Regions from separate parts of the Ensifer sp. EB106-05-01-XG146 genome, predicted to be linked through region 2. Evidence: predicted binding sites of a transcription regulator. Region 2 holds the regulator's gene; each other region holds the start of a gene.
The links. The regulator PhoB, encoded in region 2, activates phosphate uptake and scavenging genes when phosphate is short. The targets are predictions, from matches to a motif close to TGTCATNNANCTGTCAT.

Region 1 (4,289 bases), 3.3 Mb from region 2:
TGCCCTCTATCTCGCGAACAATGACGGCGACGAACTGACCGATGTCTTGGTCGCCGCGCTTGAAGATGCCTTCCGCATCCTCCGTGACGAGATCTCCGGCGAAACGATGCATTGAGCGGAGCGCGTCTCCTCCACGAACTATTTTTCGAACGTAATCCGCCATCGGTTGCGAATCGAATCAGGGATGTCCTGTTCTGACCGGGTTCCAATCGGCGACGCGTCGGATGTCGGGAGAGTTCGCGGCCACGTATCGCTTGCGCTAGGGGAGGCGCACAAGCATGACATTTTCTATCTGGCATACGGTCATAGCGCTGCTGATTATCGGCGTACCGGTCTGGCTGATCCTTCGGGCGACGACGACTGCCGAACCGGCCTGCTTGCAGGCCGGTGTTTCATTCGATGACCATCGGGCGCGCCGTTCAAGCTTGCTGAAGCAGCGCTTCGGCTGAAAGGGCTGACGCCAGTACGGTCGCATCGGTTCCGTTTCTCCCAACCAGCATCAGTCCGGCCGGCCGCACAAGGCCCGGCATCGGCAGGGTGATAGCGGTGAGATCGAACTGGTTGGCGACCTGGCAGTTGCGCAGCAGCAGGCTCTCCACGCGGTCGTATTCCGCCGCGTCGGTGTCGACGCTTGCGATGGACACGGCCGCAATCGGCGTCGTCGGCAGTGCGATGAGATCGTAGGGCGAGAGCCGCTCGTCCATGGCGGCAGCGAGCGCATGCCGGGTTTGCAGCAGGGCCGAGATCGTCGCGTCGGGCACCAAAAGGCGGCGGCGAAGCGAGAACTTGACCCTTTCGTCGACTGGGACGGCCGCATCACCCAGCCATCCGGCGTGGATACGGCTTGCCTCCAGGCCCGCAATCGAGCCGATCCGCGTCGCTTGGCCGAGCTTCTCGATCAAGTCATCGATGGTGCAGTCGACGATCTTGGCACCCGCTTTGGCCAGTCGGTCGAGGCTTGCCGCAAAGGCGTCGGCGACTTCGGGGGAGAGGTCTTCAAACAGCCTGCCACGGGGGATGCCGATACGAAGATCTGCGACAGGACGGGCGACAAGCGGCCTTGGCTGCTCGCCGGCCATCACAGCATCGGTCGCCGCACAATCGGCAACGGTCCGGGCGAGCGGCCCGAGCGAATCCAGAACCGGCGAGAGCGGAAAGGCGCCATCGAGCGGGATGCGGCTGGCTGTCGGCTTGAAGCCGACGATGCCGTTCAGCGCCGCGGGGATGCGGATCGAGCCACCGGTATCTGAACCGATGGCAATGTCGCAGGTGCCTTCTGCCGCCGACACGCCAGCGCCCGAGGACGAACCGCCGGGGATCAGGCTTTCGTCGGTGGCGTTGCCGGGTACCGGGTAGTGCGGATTGAGGCCGACGGCCGTAAACGCGAATTCGGTCATATGCGTCTTGCCGATAATGACCGCACCGGCAGCACGCAGCCGCTGGACAACGAGCGCGTCTTTTTGGGCCGGCGGCGCGTCGCGCCGGATGATGGAGCCGGCAAGCGTCGGTTCGCCGGCGATATCCAACAGGTCCTTGATTGAAACGATCTTGCCGTCGAGCGGCCCAAGGCTGTCCCCCGCCTGCCGGCGGCGGTCGGCCGCGTCTGCCTCGCTCCGCGCGCGCTCTTCGTAGAGCCGGACAAAAGCCTTTTGCTCGTGCCGACGATTGTTGAGCCGGCTCAGGATCTGTTCCAGGCGGTCGCGGACGGAGACGTTGGCGGCATGGGACACGATGATCACCTGTCGATTTGTGAGGCCACCGAACGGAGGCAGGAGGCGGGTTCGTTGCCCGGATTCACCAGGGCCAACGCTGATCGCCTTTGATAACAGCATTGGCGGAGTTTGCCATCGTCCCATTGTCGCCGCGGCCAGCTCCGGCCTTCACCGAACTGTCGCCAAACCGTTCAAATAGTTTCATGCGCCTGTTACGTCGCTGACACCCAGATGACCAAAGGTCCGGCACGCGCGGTGGCGCTGCCGAATCGGAGGTCTGTTTGGCCGATATCCTCAAGACGCTTTCGAGGCGTTCTTTCCTGCTTTCCGCCGGTGCCGCGGGCTTCGTGGCCTCATCCGGTCTTGCGACACCCTTTTATGCACGCGGCTACGGCCGGCCGGAATTCATTCACGGCGTGCAATCGGGCGATGTCGATACGTCCTCCGGCATGATCTGGACACGGGTGGATCGCCCGTCGAAGGTGTCGGTCGAATACTCGACCACCGAGAGCTTCTCTAACCCCCTTCGCCTTTCCGATCTGACGGCGACGCCGCAGACGGATTGCGCGATCAAATGTTCGCTCGACGGGCTGCTGCCGGACCAGGATATCTTCTACCGCTTCACCGCCACGGATCTCTACGACGTCAACCGCGTCTCCGCGCCGGTCACCGGCCGGTTTCGCACCGCCCCCTTGCGCAAGCGCTCGATCCGCTTCGTCTGGTCCGGCGACACGGCCGGGCAGGGCTGGGGCATTGATGATGTCGGCATGAAGACCTATTCGACCATGCGCCAGCACGAGCCGGACTTCTTCATTCATTCCGGTGACACGATCTATGCCGATAACCCGATCCCCGACGAGATAGCGCTACGTGATGGCGGTGTCTGGAAGAACCGGGTGGTGACGCACGAGAAGCGCGACGTCGCTCGCACGCTGGAAGAGTATCGCGGCCAGTGGAAATACAATCTGCTCGACGACCACGTGCGGCAACTCAACGCCGTGTGCCCCACATTCTATCAATGGGACGACCACGAGGTGCTGAACAACTGGTCGGCCTCGACCGACCTGCGCGACGACGCGCGCTATCCGGAAAAGGATGTTGCCGTCTATGCGGAGCGGGCGGCGCGGGCGTTCCACGAGATGACGCCGATCCGCATGCCGGCAACGCAGCCCGGCCGCGTCTTCCGCAAGATCGGCTATGGTCCGTTGCTCGACGTGTTCTTCGTTGACCTCAGATCCTATCGCGGCGCCAACCAGGGAGAAGACGGCGGCGGCGCCCTGTTCGGCTGGCGGCAGGTCGACTGGCTTAAGCGCGAACTTGCTGCCTCGCGGGCCACCTGGAAGGTGATCGCCTGCGACATGCCGATCGGTCTCGTCGTCTGGGACGATTACACCAACCGGCGCGGTTCGGACGCGATCGCCAATGGCGACAACGGCCCGCCCGCGGGGCGCGAACGCGAATTTGCCGATCTCCTGCGCTTCGTCCGCGACAACGGCATCGACAACCTCGTCTGGCTGACGGCGGACGTGCACTACACCGCCGCGCATCACTACGATCCGGGGCGCGGCGCATTCAGGGATTTCACGCCGTTCTGGGAGTTCGTGTCCGGTCCACTGCATTCCGGCACCTATGGGCCGAAGGAGCTCGACATGACCTTCGGGCCGGAGGTTCGTTTCATCAAGGCATCCGGCGGCGGCATCGACCAGAACCTGCCGCCATCGGCTGGTCTGCAGTTTTTCGGCATCGTCGATATCAACGGCCAGACGCAGCAGATGACGGTGCGGCTGATGGACCGGCAGGACCAGGAACTCTGGCGCGTGACGCTCGATCCGGCCGCAATTGCATGAGGAATTCGGTCGCGGCCAACAGCTTTGCAAACGGCGTTCGTGAGACCCCTGACGAGTGCAAACCCATGGCCTACCGGCATTTGAACACGACGCTCATGCGCGCGCCCCCCTTTCGCAATCGCAAAAAAACCTGTATGAGCGCGACCATTGAAAAAGCGGCGTGGCCCATCGGGGCTTGCCCTGAACCTTCCGAGACGAAAAATGAGCATTCGTAACATCGCGATTATCGCGCACGTCGACCATGGGAAAACGACCCTTGTTGACGAGCTCCTGAAGCAGTCGGGCTCGTTCCGCGAAAACCAGCGCGTTGCCGAACGCGTCATGGACTCCAACGACATCGAAAAAGAACGCGGCATCACCATCCTCGCCAAGGCGACTTCGGTCGAGTGGAAGGGCGTGCGCATCAACATCGTCGACACCCCTGGCCACGCCGACTTCGGCGGTGAAGTCGAGCGCATCCTGTCGATGGTGGACGGTGCCATCGTTCTCGTCGACGCTTCCGAAGGCCCGATGCCGCAGACGAAGTTCGTCGTCGGCAAGGCGCTGAAGGTCGGCTTGAAGCCGATCGTCGCGATCAACAAGATCGACCGTCCGGACGGCCGCCACGAAGAAGTCATCAACGAAGTCTTCGACCTCTTCGCCAACCTCGACGCCTCTGACGAGCAGCTCGACTTCCCGATCCTCTACGGTTCGGGCCGCGATGGCTGGATGAACGTCAACCCGGAAGGTC
Region 2 (4,289 bases):
CCTTGGTCGCCGCCTTTCGGACGCGCGCATCGTCGATGATCGTCCGGAGGTCGGCGGCCGTCATGGCCGAAAGATCGAGAAAATGTCTGGTGCCTGCCATCGTACTCGGTTCCTGTCTGAAAAATCGGTCCCTGGTGCGGCACGCTATCCACGTGCCCGCACGAAGGTCATTCTAACGCCTTAGTCGTCCCTGGGTCGCTACCTTCAGGCCGCGGCGTTGCCGCTTGCCTTGCGAACCGCCTCGGCGGCGCGTTCGATACGTGCGAGCCCCTCGCGCGCCTCTTCCGCCGTCACGGTCAGCGGCGGCAGCAGACGCAGCACATTTTCGCCCGCCGGCACGGCCAGGAGCTTTTCGGCGCGGATTTCCTTCAGCAGATCGGCCGAAGGGCCCTTCACCTTGATGCCCAGCATCAAACCGTCGCCGCGGATGTCCTCGATGACATCAGGGAAACGGTCCTTGAGCGACGCAAGGCCCTGGCGGAAGACCAGCGCGACATCGCGCACATGCGTCAGGAATCCGTCGGCCAGAACGACGTCGAGCACGGCGTTGCCGACGGCCATGGCCAGCGGGTTGCCGCCATATGTGGAGCCATGCGTGCCCGCCACCATACCAGATGCGGCTTCCTCAGTCGCGAGGCAGGCGCCGAACGGGAAGCCACCGCCGATACCCTTGGCGACCGCCATGATATCCGGACGGATATCCGCCCATTCATGGGCAAACAGCTTGCCGGTACGGCCGACGCCGGTCTGGACCTCGTCGAGGATCAAGAGCAGGCCGAACTCGTCGCAAAGCGCGCGCAGTTCCTGCATGAATTCCTTGGTCGCCGGACGGATGCCGCCCTCGCCCTGGATCGGCTCGATCAGGATCGCTGCGGTTTCCTCGGTGATCGCATTCTTGACCGCGGCGATGTCGCCGAACGGAACCTGGTAGAAGCCCGGCGCCTTCGGCCCGAAACCTTCGATGTATTTCTGCTGACCACCGGCGGCGATCGTCGCGATCGTGCGGCCGTGGAAGGCGCCTTCGAAGGTGATGACGTGGAACTTCTCCGGGTGGCCCTTGGAGAAGTGGTAACGCCGTGCCGTCTTGATGGCGCATTCCAGCGCTTCCGCGCCCGAATTGGTGAAGAAGACCTTGTCGGCAAAGGTCACTGCCGTCAGCCGGCGGCCGAGGCTTTCCTGGCCCGCAATTTCATAAAGGTTGGACAGGTGCCAGACCTTGTCGGCCTGCGCCTTCAGCGCCTCGACCAGGTGCGGGTGCGCGTGGCCGAGCGAGTTCACGGCAACGCCGGCACCGAAATCGAGATAACGCGTGCCGTCTTCAGCGATCAGCCAGGCGCCCTCTCCTCGCTCGAAACGCAACGGCGCGCGCATGTAGGTATCGTAAAGCGGCGTGGTTGCAGTCATGCGAGGCTCTCCTTCACTCCAGATCGACATCGATCCCGCGCCTCACGCGGGCCGATAAAAATCAAAAATGCCGCCTTTCGGCGGCGCAGGCACTATTCCCATTTCGCGCTGCAATGTCAACAAAACCAAGCCTTGCAGCGCAACATGAAGGGTCGATTCCTGGCAGCAGAAAAATCGTCCGGGAGGGCTTGCAAAAATGCAACGCTGGCCGAGCAAGTTGGGGAAAACTACGAAATCGATTCGGCCTGATTCCCGGGACTCTTGCCACAGAGTCCAGCGGTCAGTACGTTAACATTCAATTACTAGACGCATGCGGCGGACCTAGTCACCAAAAGAGTTATCGCGTTTGCAACCCCGGGGTTTAGCCGGGGTGCGGTGAGGGATTCTGCCATCCCCAACGCTGAGAACGGAGAGTGCAGAAATGAACTGGACTGACGAGCGGGTGGAGAAACTGAAGAAGCTTTGGTCCGAGGGCCTGAGCGCAAGCCAGATCGCGGCGCAGCTCGGCGGCGTCAGCCGTAACGCTGTCATCGGCAAGGTTCACCGCCTGAGCCTGCCAGGTCGCGCCAAGGCCGGCGGCAGCACCACGACAGCAGCCCGTCCGAAGCGCCCGACTTCGGCACCGCGCGCACCGAACTACGCTTCGCGCGTTTCGACCCGCCCGGTTGCACGCGCGGCCGGCGCTGTCGTTCTCAAGGAAGAAATCGAAGTCGATCTCGTTGCCGAGCAGGATTTCAGCACCCGCACCGACGTTGTCGTGCCGATGTCGCGCCGCCTCGAGCTGACCCAGCTCACCGAGCGCACCTGCAAGTGGCCGATCGGCGACCCGCTGAAGGAAGAGTTTCACTTCTGCGGCAACGATTCCCCGGAAGCCTCGCCTTACTGCACCTTCCATGCGCGGCTGGCCTACCAGCCGTCGGGGGAGCGCCGCAGGGCCCGCTGAGAAGCTGGACGGCATCAATAAAAAAGGGGCCGATCGGCCCCTTTTTTTCTTGGCGACTTTCAGACCGCTCAGCTTTCGAGCGAATAGCCGGCGCCGCGAACGGTGCGGATGACGTCGGGCATGTTCGAGAAGTTCAGAGCCTTGCGCAGACGACCGACATGCACGTCGACGGTGCGCTCGTCGACATAGATGTCATGCCCCCAGACGCCATCCAGAAGCTGCGAGCGAGAGAAGACGCGGCCCGGCGAGGACATGAGGAACTCCAGAAGACGGAACTCGGTGGGGCCGAGGCGCACTTCGCGGCTGCGGCGATGAACGCGGTGGGTCTCGCGGTCGAGTTCGATGTCGCCGCAGCGAAGCAGCGTCGACAGCACCTCGGGCTTTGCCCGGCGCAGCATCGCCTTGACGCGCGCCATCAGCTCCGGCGTCGAGAAGGGCTTGACCACGTAGTCGTCGGCACCCGTCGCCAGACCCCGGACGCGCTCGCTTTCCTCGCCGCGCGCCGTCAGCATGATGATCGGCAGACGTTCGGTCTCCGGACGCTGGCGCAGCCGACGGCAAAGTTCAATGCCGGAAACACCGGGCAGCATCCAGTCGAGGATAAGCAGGTCGGGCAGCCGCTCCTGAAGCCGGATCTCCGCCTCGTCGCCCCGCAGGATCGTATCGACGTCGAAGCCCTCGGCTTCCAGATTGTAACGCAGCAGAACGCTCAGCGCCTCTTCGTCTTCGACTACGGCGATTTTTGGCAACATCAGGTAACGTCTCCTTACCGCGGGCGGCCTTTGGGCTCATCGGCCCGGCCGGCGCTCAGACACTCTAAATCTGGAGCACATCCGCCGTTTTCAAAGGCGGGGCGAAAACCGCATGCTTCAGATACAGGAATTCGGGGCCGCGACCGAAGCCGCGACCGGATCAGATTTCAAAGGGCATGCATGCTTACGGCGCGCTTGGCGCTCAGTCGTTGACCGAGCCCAGCGTCGACGTAGTGTCATCCTTCGGACGCTCGCCTTCCGGCTGAGCACCCGTCGCCATGTAATAGATCGTCTCAGCGATATTGGTCGCGTGGTCGCCGATGCGCTCGATGTTCTTGGCGCAGAACAGAAGATGCGTGCAGGGCGTGATGTTGCGCGGATCTTCCATCATGTAGGTCAAGAGCTCGCGGAACAGCGAGGTGTAGATCGCGTCGATCTCCTCGTCACGCTCGCGGATGCTGTTGGCCTTTTCCGGCGAGCGCGAGGCGTAGACGTCGAGCACTTCCTTGAGCTGGACGAGAGCGAGCTCTGCCAGATGCTCGAGGCCACGGGCGAGCTTGCGCGGAATGCCGGAGCCGGCGACCGCGATCACGCGCTTGGCGGTGTTCTTGCCAAGGTCGCCGACGCGTTCCAGATCGGAGGCGATGCGGATCGACCCCATGATCTCACGCAGGTCGGCGGCGACCGGCTGACGCTTGGCGATCGTGACGATCGCCTTCTCACCGATCTGGCGCTCGGCGTCGTCGAGGACGGTGTCGTCCGAGATCACCTTCTGTGCGAGAGCCAGGTCGGAGTTGACCAGCGCGCGAACGGACTCGGCGACCATCTGTTCGGCGAGGCCGCCCATCTCCGAGATGCGGCGCGTCAGGTACTTCAGTTCTTCGTCATAGGCGGACATGATATGCATGGACATGATCGTCGATCCTTACGGGCGCTTTGCAGTTACTGTTGCAGCCTTATGCGGCCTCAGCCGAAGCGGCCCATGATGTAATCCTGGGTGCGCTGGTCATCCGGATTGGTGAACATCTTGTCGGTGTCGTTCTCCTCGACGAGATTGCCGAGGTGGAACATGGCGGTGCGCTGCGAAACGCGGGCGGCCTGCTGCATCGAGTGGGTCACGATGACGATCGTGAAGTTCGTGCGCAGCTCGTGGATGAGCTCTTCGACCTTGGCGGTCGCGATCGGATCGA
Region 3 (4,289 bases), 3.4 Mb from region 2:
AGCGATGCCGGTCGGGGCATTCGGGTTCGGCAGGATGATGGCGCCGCAGGGCCGGTCGTAGTCGGCGAGATCGATCTCGAAGCGATCGCTGAGCGGGATCTCGACCGTGTCGATCTCGAAGAGCCGCGCATAGGTCGAATAGAAGCTGTAGGAGATATCCGGATAGAGCAGCGGCGCGTCGTGCTTCAGCAAGCCGGCGAAGATGTGCGCCAGCACCTCGTCCGAGCCGTTGCCGACGAAGACTTCTTCGGCGGTCACGCCATAGCGTACGGCGATGGCCTGGCGCAGCTTCAGCGCCAGCGGGTCCGGATAAAGGCGAAGATCGCTGCTCGCTGCCGCGGCGATCGCGTCGAGCACCTTCTCAGACGGACCGTAGGGGCATTCGTTGGTGTTGAGCTTCACCAGGTTGGCGATGCGCGGCTGTTCGCCAGGCACGTAGGGCTTCAGCTTGGAGACGATCGGCGACCAGTATTTGCTCATGGATCTAGCTCCTGCGATTGGCGATGAAACGGGCGGCTTCGACGAGAATGGCCGAGCGCGCTCCATAGGGCGCAAGCAGCGCTTCGGCTTCGACGACCAGTTGCTCCAGCCGGTCTTCCGCCCAGGTCTGGCCGTTGAGCGCGACCAGCGTGCCCTTGCCACGGGCGGCGTCCTTGCCGGTTGCCTTGCCCATGGTCTCCGCATCCGCGGTAAGGTCGAGCAGGTCGTCGGCAAGCTGGAAGGCAAGGCCGATCTTTTCGCCGAAGGCGCGAAGCCGCGCGCGGTCCTCCTTCGAAGCGCCGGCGACGATGGCGCCAGCCTCGCAGGCAAAGCGGATCAGGGCACCTGTCTTCATCGCCTGCAGCGTGACGATCCCGGCCTCGTCCGGTGGCGACTTTTCCGCGGCCAGGTCGAGCGCCTGTCCGCCGGCCATGCCGCCGTGGCCGGCGGCGCGTCCGAGCGCCAGGATCAGTTCCACCTTCTGCGCATCCGAAAGCGCTGTCTCGGGTGCTGCGATGATATCGAAGGCGAAGGTCAGCAGGCTGTCGCCGGCAAGAATCGCCGTCGCCTCATCGAAGGCCCTGTGCACGGTCGGCTGGCCGCGGCGCATGTCGTCGTCGTCCATCGCCGGCAGGTCGTCATGGACCAGCGAATAGCAATGCACGCATTCGAGTGCCGCGCCGACGCGCAAGGCCGCATCGCGATTGCCGCCGAGCAGATCGGCGCATTCGATCACCAGGAAGGGGCGCAGACGCTTGCCGCCGTTCAGCACGCCGTGGCGCATGGCCGCGAGCAGGTTTGCCGGCCGGGCGATTTCGTCGGCTTCCGTCGTCTGGCCGAGCAGACGTTCCAGCAGACCCTCGACGGTGCGGGCATTGGTGGCGAGGCGACGGGTAAAAGGCGATGTGTCCTGGCTCATGCGCGCTCTTTGACATGGGCGAAGAGGGCTTTCAACGGGGATTCGTGTCGCAGCCGCGCGCTTTCCCTGGGACAGCCTTCTCGGCGCCTTGCCTTTTGCCAGAAAGCCCGTTCAACTCTGCCTGCGCATGCACTAAGAGAAGCGGATGGACAGCGAGGTGAACAGTCAGGCCGCGAACGTCGTTCCGGAAGCGCGCGAGGAGGGCGAATTGCCTTCCAGTCGCTGGTCTTCGCTTCGCCGGACGTTGCGCACGCGTCGCCGCCAGATCGTCCTGGCTGTTCTGGGCTTTCTCGTCCTTCCCTACGCGCTGATCGTTCTCTACCTGGTGGAGTTCATCCATCCCGTCTCGACGCTCATGCTGCGCGATCTCGTGCTGCTGCGCGGCTACGATCGGCAATGGGTCGAGTTCGATGATATCGCCCCGGTTCTGGTGCAGTCGGTGATGATGTCGGAGGACGGGCAGTTTTGCGCCCATGACGGCGTCGACTGGGGCCAGATGCGGGGCGTGGTCGAGGATGCGCTCGAAGGGGAATCCACCCGCGGCGCGAGCACCATTCCGATGCAGACGGTCAAGAACCTCTATCTCTGGAACGGTCGCTCCTTCCTGCGCAAGGGCATGGAACTGCCGCTGGCGGTCGCCGCCGACTTCGTGTGGAGCAAGCGGCGGATGATGGAGATCTATCTGAACATCGCCGAATGGGGCGACGGGATCTATGGTATCGAGGCGGCCGCCCGCCATCATTTCGGGGTTTCGGCGTCGAAGCTCTCGCGCCGGCAGGCGGCGCTGCTTGCGGTCTCGCTGCCCAATCCGAAGGAGCGCAACGCCGGAAAACCCGGCCGCGGGCTCAAGCGCCTGGCGAACCTGATCGAGCGCCGCGCCAGCCGCTCCGGCGGTTACATCACCTGCCTTTATAACTAGGATCAGACCTTTTCATTGGATGCGCTCGCTGGGCGATGTCATGCTCGCGTAGTAGAGTTCTGCCATCTGGGCCTCTCTCCCTTCGAAAGGCCCGATTGCTCCATGACCTTGATTTCCCCCTCGCTTTTCGCCCTTGGCCGTAGCGCCAACGATGCCCCGCCGAGACATCTCGGAACGCGCTACAACACCGAAGGCCAGTTCCTTTCGGAACCGGGCAACACGGTTGTGTCTCACGTTGCCGCCGGATCGCCGTCCGAGGCCGCCGTGCTTGCGGTGCGCGACCGGGTGATGGCGATGCCCGAGGCGGGGCAGTTCGCCTTTACCCACCCGTCCAGCCTGCACATGACGATCTTCCAGGGCATCATCGAACACCGCCGGAAGCTCCCTTACTGGCCGGCCGACATGCCGCTCGATACGCCGATCGAGGTGATGACGGCGCACTACCGCGAACGGCTTGCGCATTTTGCGCCGCTGGAGCAGTTCCGCGCCCGCGTGACCGAGATCACGCCGACGGGCCTTGCGCTCGAAGGCGACGGTGCCGCCGACCGCGCCTGTCTCAAGGCCTGGCGCGACGCTTTCGCGGAAGCCTTCGGCTATCGCCATCCGGATCATGACGACTACCAATTCCACATCACCTATGCTTACCCCGTCGACTGGCTCGACGATGCGGCGCTGCCGCGCTGGCAGGCGATGCTGGACGAGCAGCTCGCTTTTCTGCGCGAGCAGGCGCCGGTGATCGCGCTCGATCCGCCGGCCTTCTGCTCGTTCGAGGACATGAACCATTTCGAGGAACTGATCGTTTTCTCGGAGAGACCAGCAATCAAGGAACAGAAATGACCGGACTTACACTCTATGTCGGCAACAAGAACTATTCGTCCTGGTCGATGCGGCCATGGATCGCGATGACGGCAGTCGGCATCGATTTCTCGGACGTGGTCATTCCGTTCGATTTCGCCGCCGGCAATCCGGAGATCCGGGCGATCTCGCCGACCGGAAAGGTGCCGCTGCTGCGCCACGGGGACCTGCTTATCTGGGAATCGCTGGCGATCATCGAATATGTCGCCGAACTCTTTCCCGACGCCGGGCTGTGGCCGGCCGACCCTCAGGCGCGCGCCCGGGCGCGCAGCTATTCGATGGAGATGCTGTCCGGTTTTCGCGCTCTGCGTGGTGCCTGCCCGATGAACATCCGTCGGCCAAAGCAGGCGCTGGACGTTGGCGCGGACGTCCGCGCGGACGTGGCACGTATCGAGCAGATCTGGACGGAGGCGCTTGCGCGTTCCGGTGGCCCGTTCCTCTTCGGGTCCTTCAGCGCGGCCGATGCGATGTACGCGCCTGTGGTTAACCGCTTCGACGTCTACGATCTCGTTGCGGATCGAGAAACGCTCGGCTACATGAACCGCGTGAAGGCACATCCGGCGTTCCTGAAATGGGAGGAGGCCGCCCGCGCAGAGCCGTGGGTCGTCGCCGAAGACGAGGTCTGAAAAGGTCGAGTCGAAAAATTGCCCGTGGGGACTGGTCAAACGGCAGTTGTCCATGTATAAGCGCGCCAAATTTCCGTGATTAACATCTGTTTTACACGGCCATTTCGGCTGCTGAACAGTGTTTGCCCGATAAGTGGAGAATGAAATGGCTGTACCTAAAAGAAAAACGAGCCCGTCCAAGCGTGGCATGCGCCGTTCGGCTGACGCTCTGAAGACCCCGACCTACGTCGAAGACAAGAACTCCGGCGAACTGCGTCGCCCGCACCACATCGACCTGAAGACCGGCATGTACCGTGGCCGTCAGGTTCTGACCCCGAAGGAAAGCGCATAAGCGTTTCCGTTCGCGGATTAGGTTCAAAGGGCTGGCTCTGCCGGCCCTTTTGTTTTGCATCTGACATGATCTTGCTTGGACGCCGTGGTATCGCTGGCGCCTTGCGTGACGACGCCGCATATACATGGTCCACCATAAACGCGGTCAAGGAGTTCTGAT

Region 1: the regulator PhoB is predicted to act here: its motif matches at 1,912-1,928, upstream of AC3WVQ_RS17230 (alkaline phosphatase D family protein).
Region 3: the regulator PhoB is predicted to act here: its motif matches at 2,355-2,371, upstream of AC3WVQ_RS17840 (DUF1868 domain-containing protein).

Annotation. Positions count from the first base shown of each region.
Region 1 covers NZ_JBYTDX010000001.1:3,478,931-3,483,219, reverse strand. Annotated here, with positions in the region: gene AC3WVQ_RS17245 (hypothetical protein) at 1-115, shown strand, start outside; gene AC3WVQ_RS17240 (hypothetical protein) at 279-449, shown strand; gene AC3WVQ_RS17235 (amidase) at 420-1,730, opposite strand; gene AC3WVQ_RS17230 (alkaline phosphatase D family protein) at 1,994-3,559, shown strand; gene typA (translational GTPase TypA) at 3,761-4,289, shown strand, end outside.
Region 2 covers NZ_JBYTDX010000001.1:175,442-179,730, reverse strand. Annotated here, with positions in the region: gene argF (ornithine carbamoyltransferase) at 1-100, opposite strand, end outside; gene AC3WVQ_RS00825 (aspartate aminotransferase family protein) at 205-1,404, opposite strand; gene AC3WVQ_RS00820 (GcrA family cell cycle regulator) at 1,826-2,347, shown strand; gene phoB (phosphate regulon transcriptional regulator PhoB) at 2,416-3,099, opposite strand; gene phoU (phosphate signaling complex protein PhoU) at 3,302-4,015, opposite strand; gene pstB (phosphate ABC transporter ATP-binding protein PstB) at 4,066-4,289, opposite strand, start outside.
Region 3 covers NZ_JBYTDX010000001.1:3,597,803-3,602,091, reverse strand. Annotated here, with positions in the region: gene hisC (histidinol-phosphate transaminase) at 1-480, opposite strand, end outside; gene AC3WVQ_RS17850 (polyprenyl synthetase family protein) at 485-1,399, opposite strand; gene mtgA (monofunctional biosynthetic peptidoglycan transglycosylase) at 1,545-2,318, shown strand; gene AC3WVQ_RS17840 (DUF1868 domain-containing protein) at 2,421-3,155, shown strand; gene AC3WVQ_RS17835 (glutathione S-transferase family protein) at 3,152-3,799, shown strand; gene rpmF (50S ribosomal protein L32) at 3,945-4,130, shown strand; gene AC3WVQ_RS17825 (membrane protein) at 4,288-4,289, shown strand, end outside.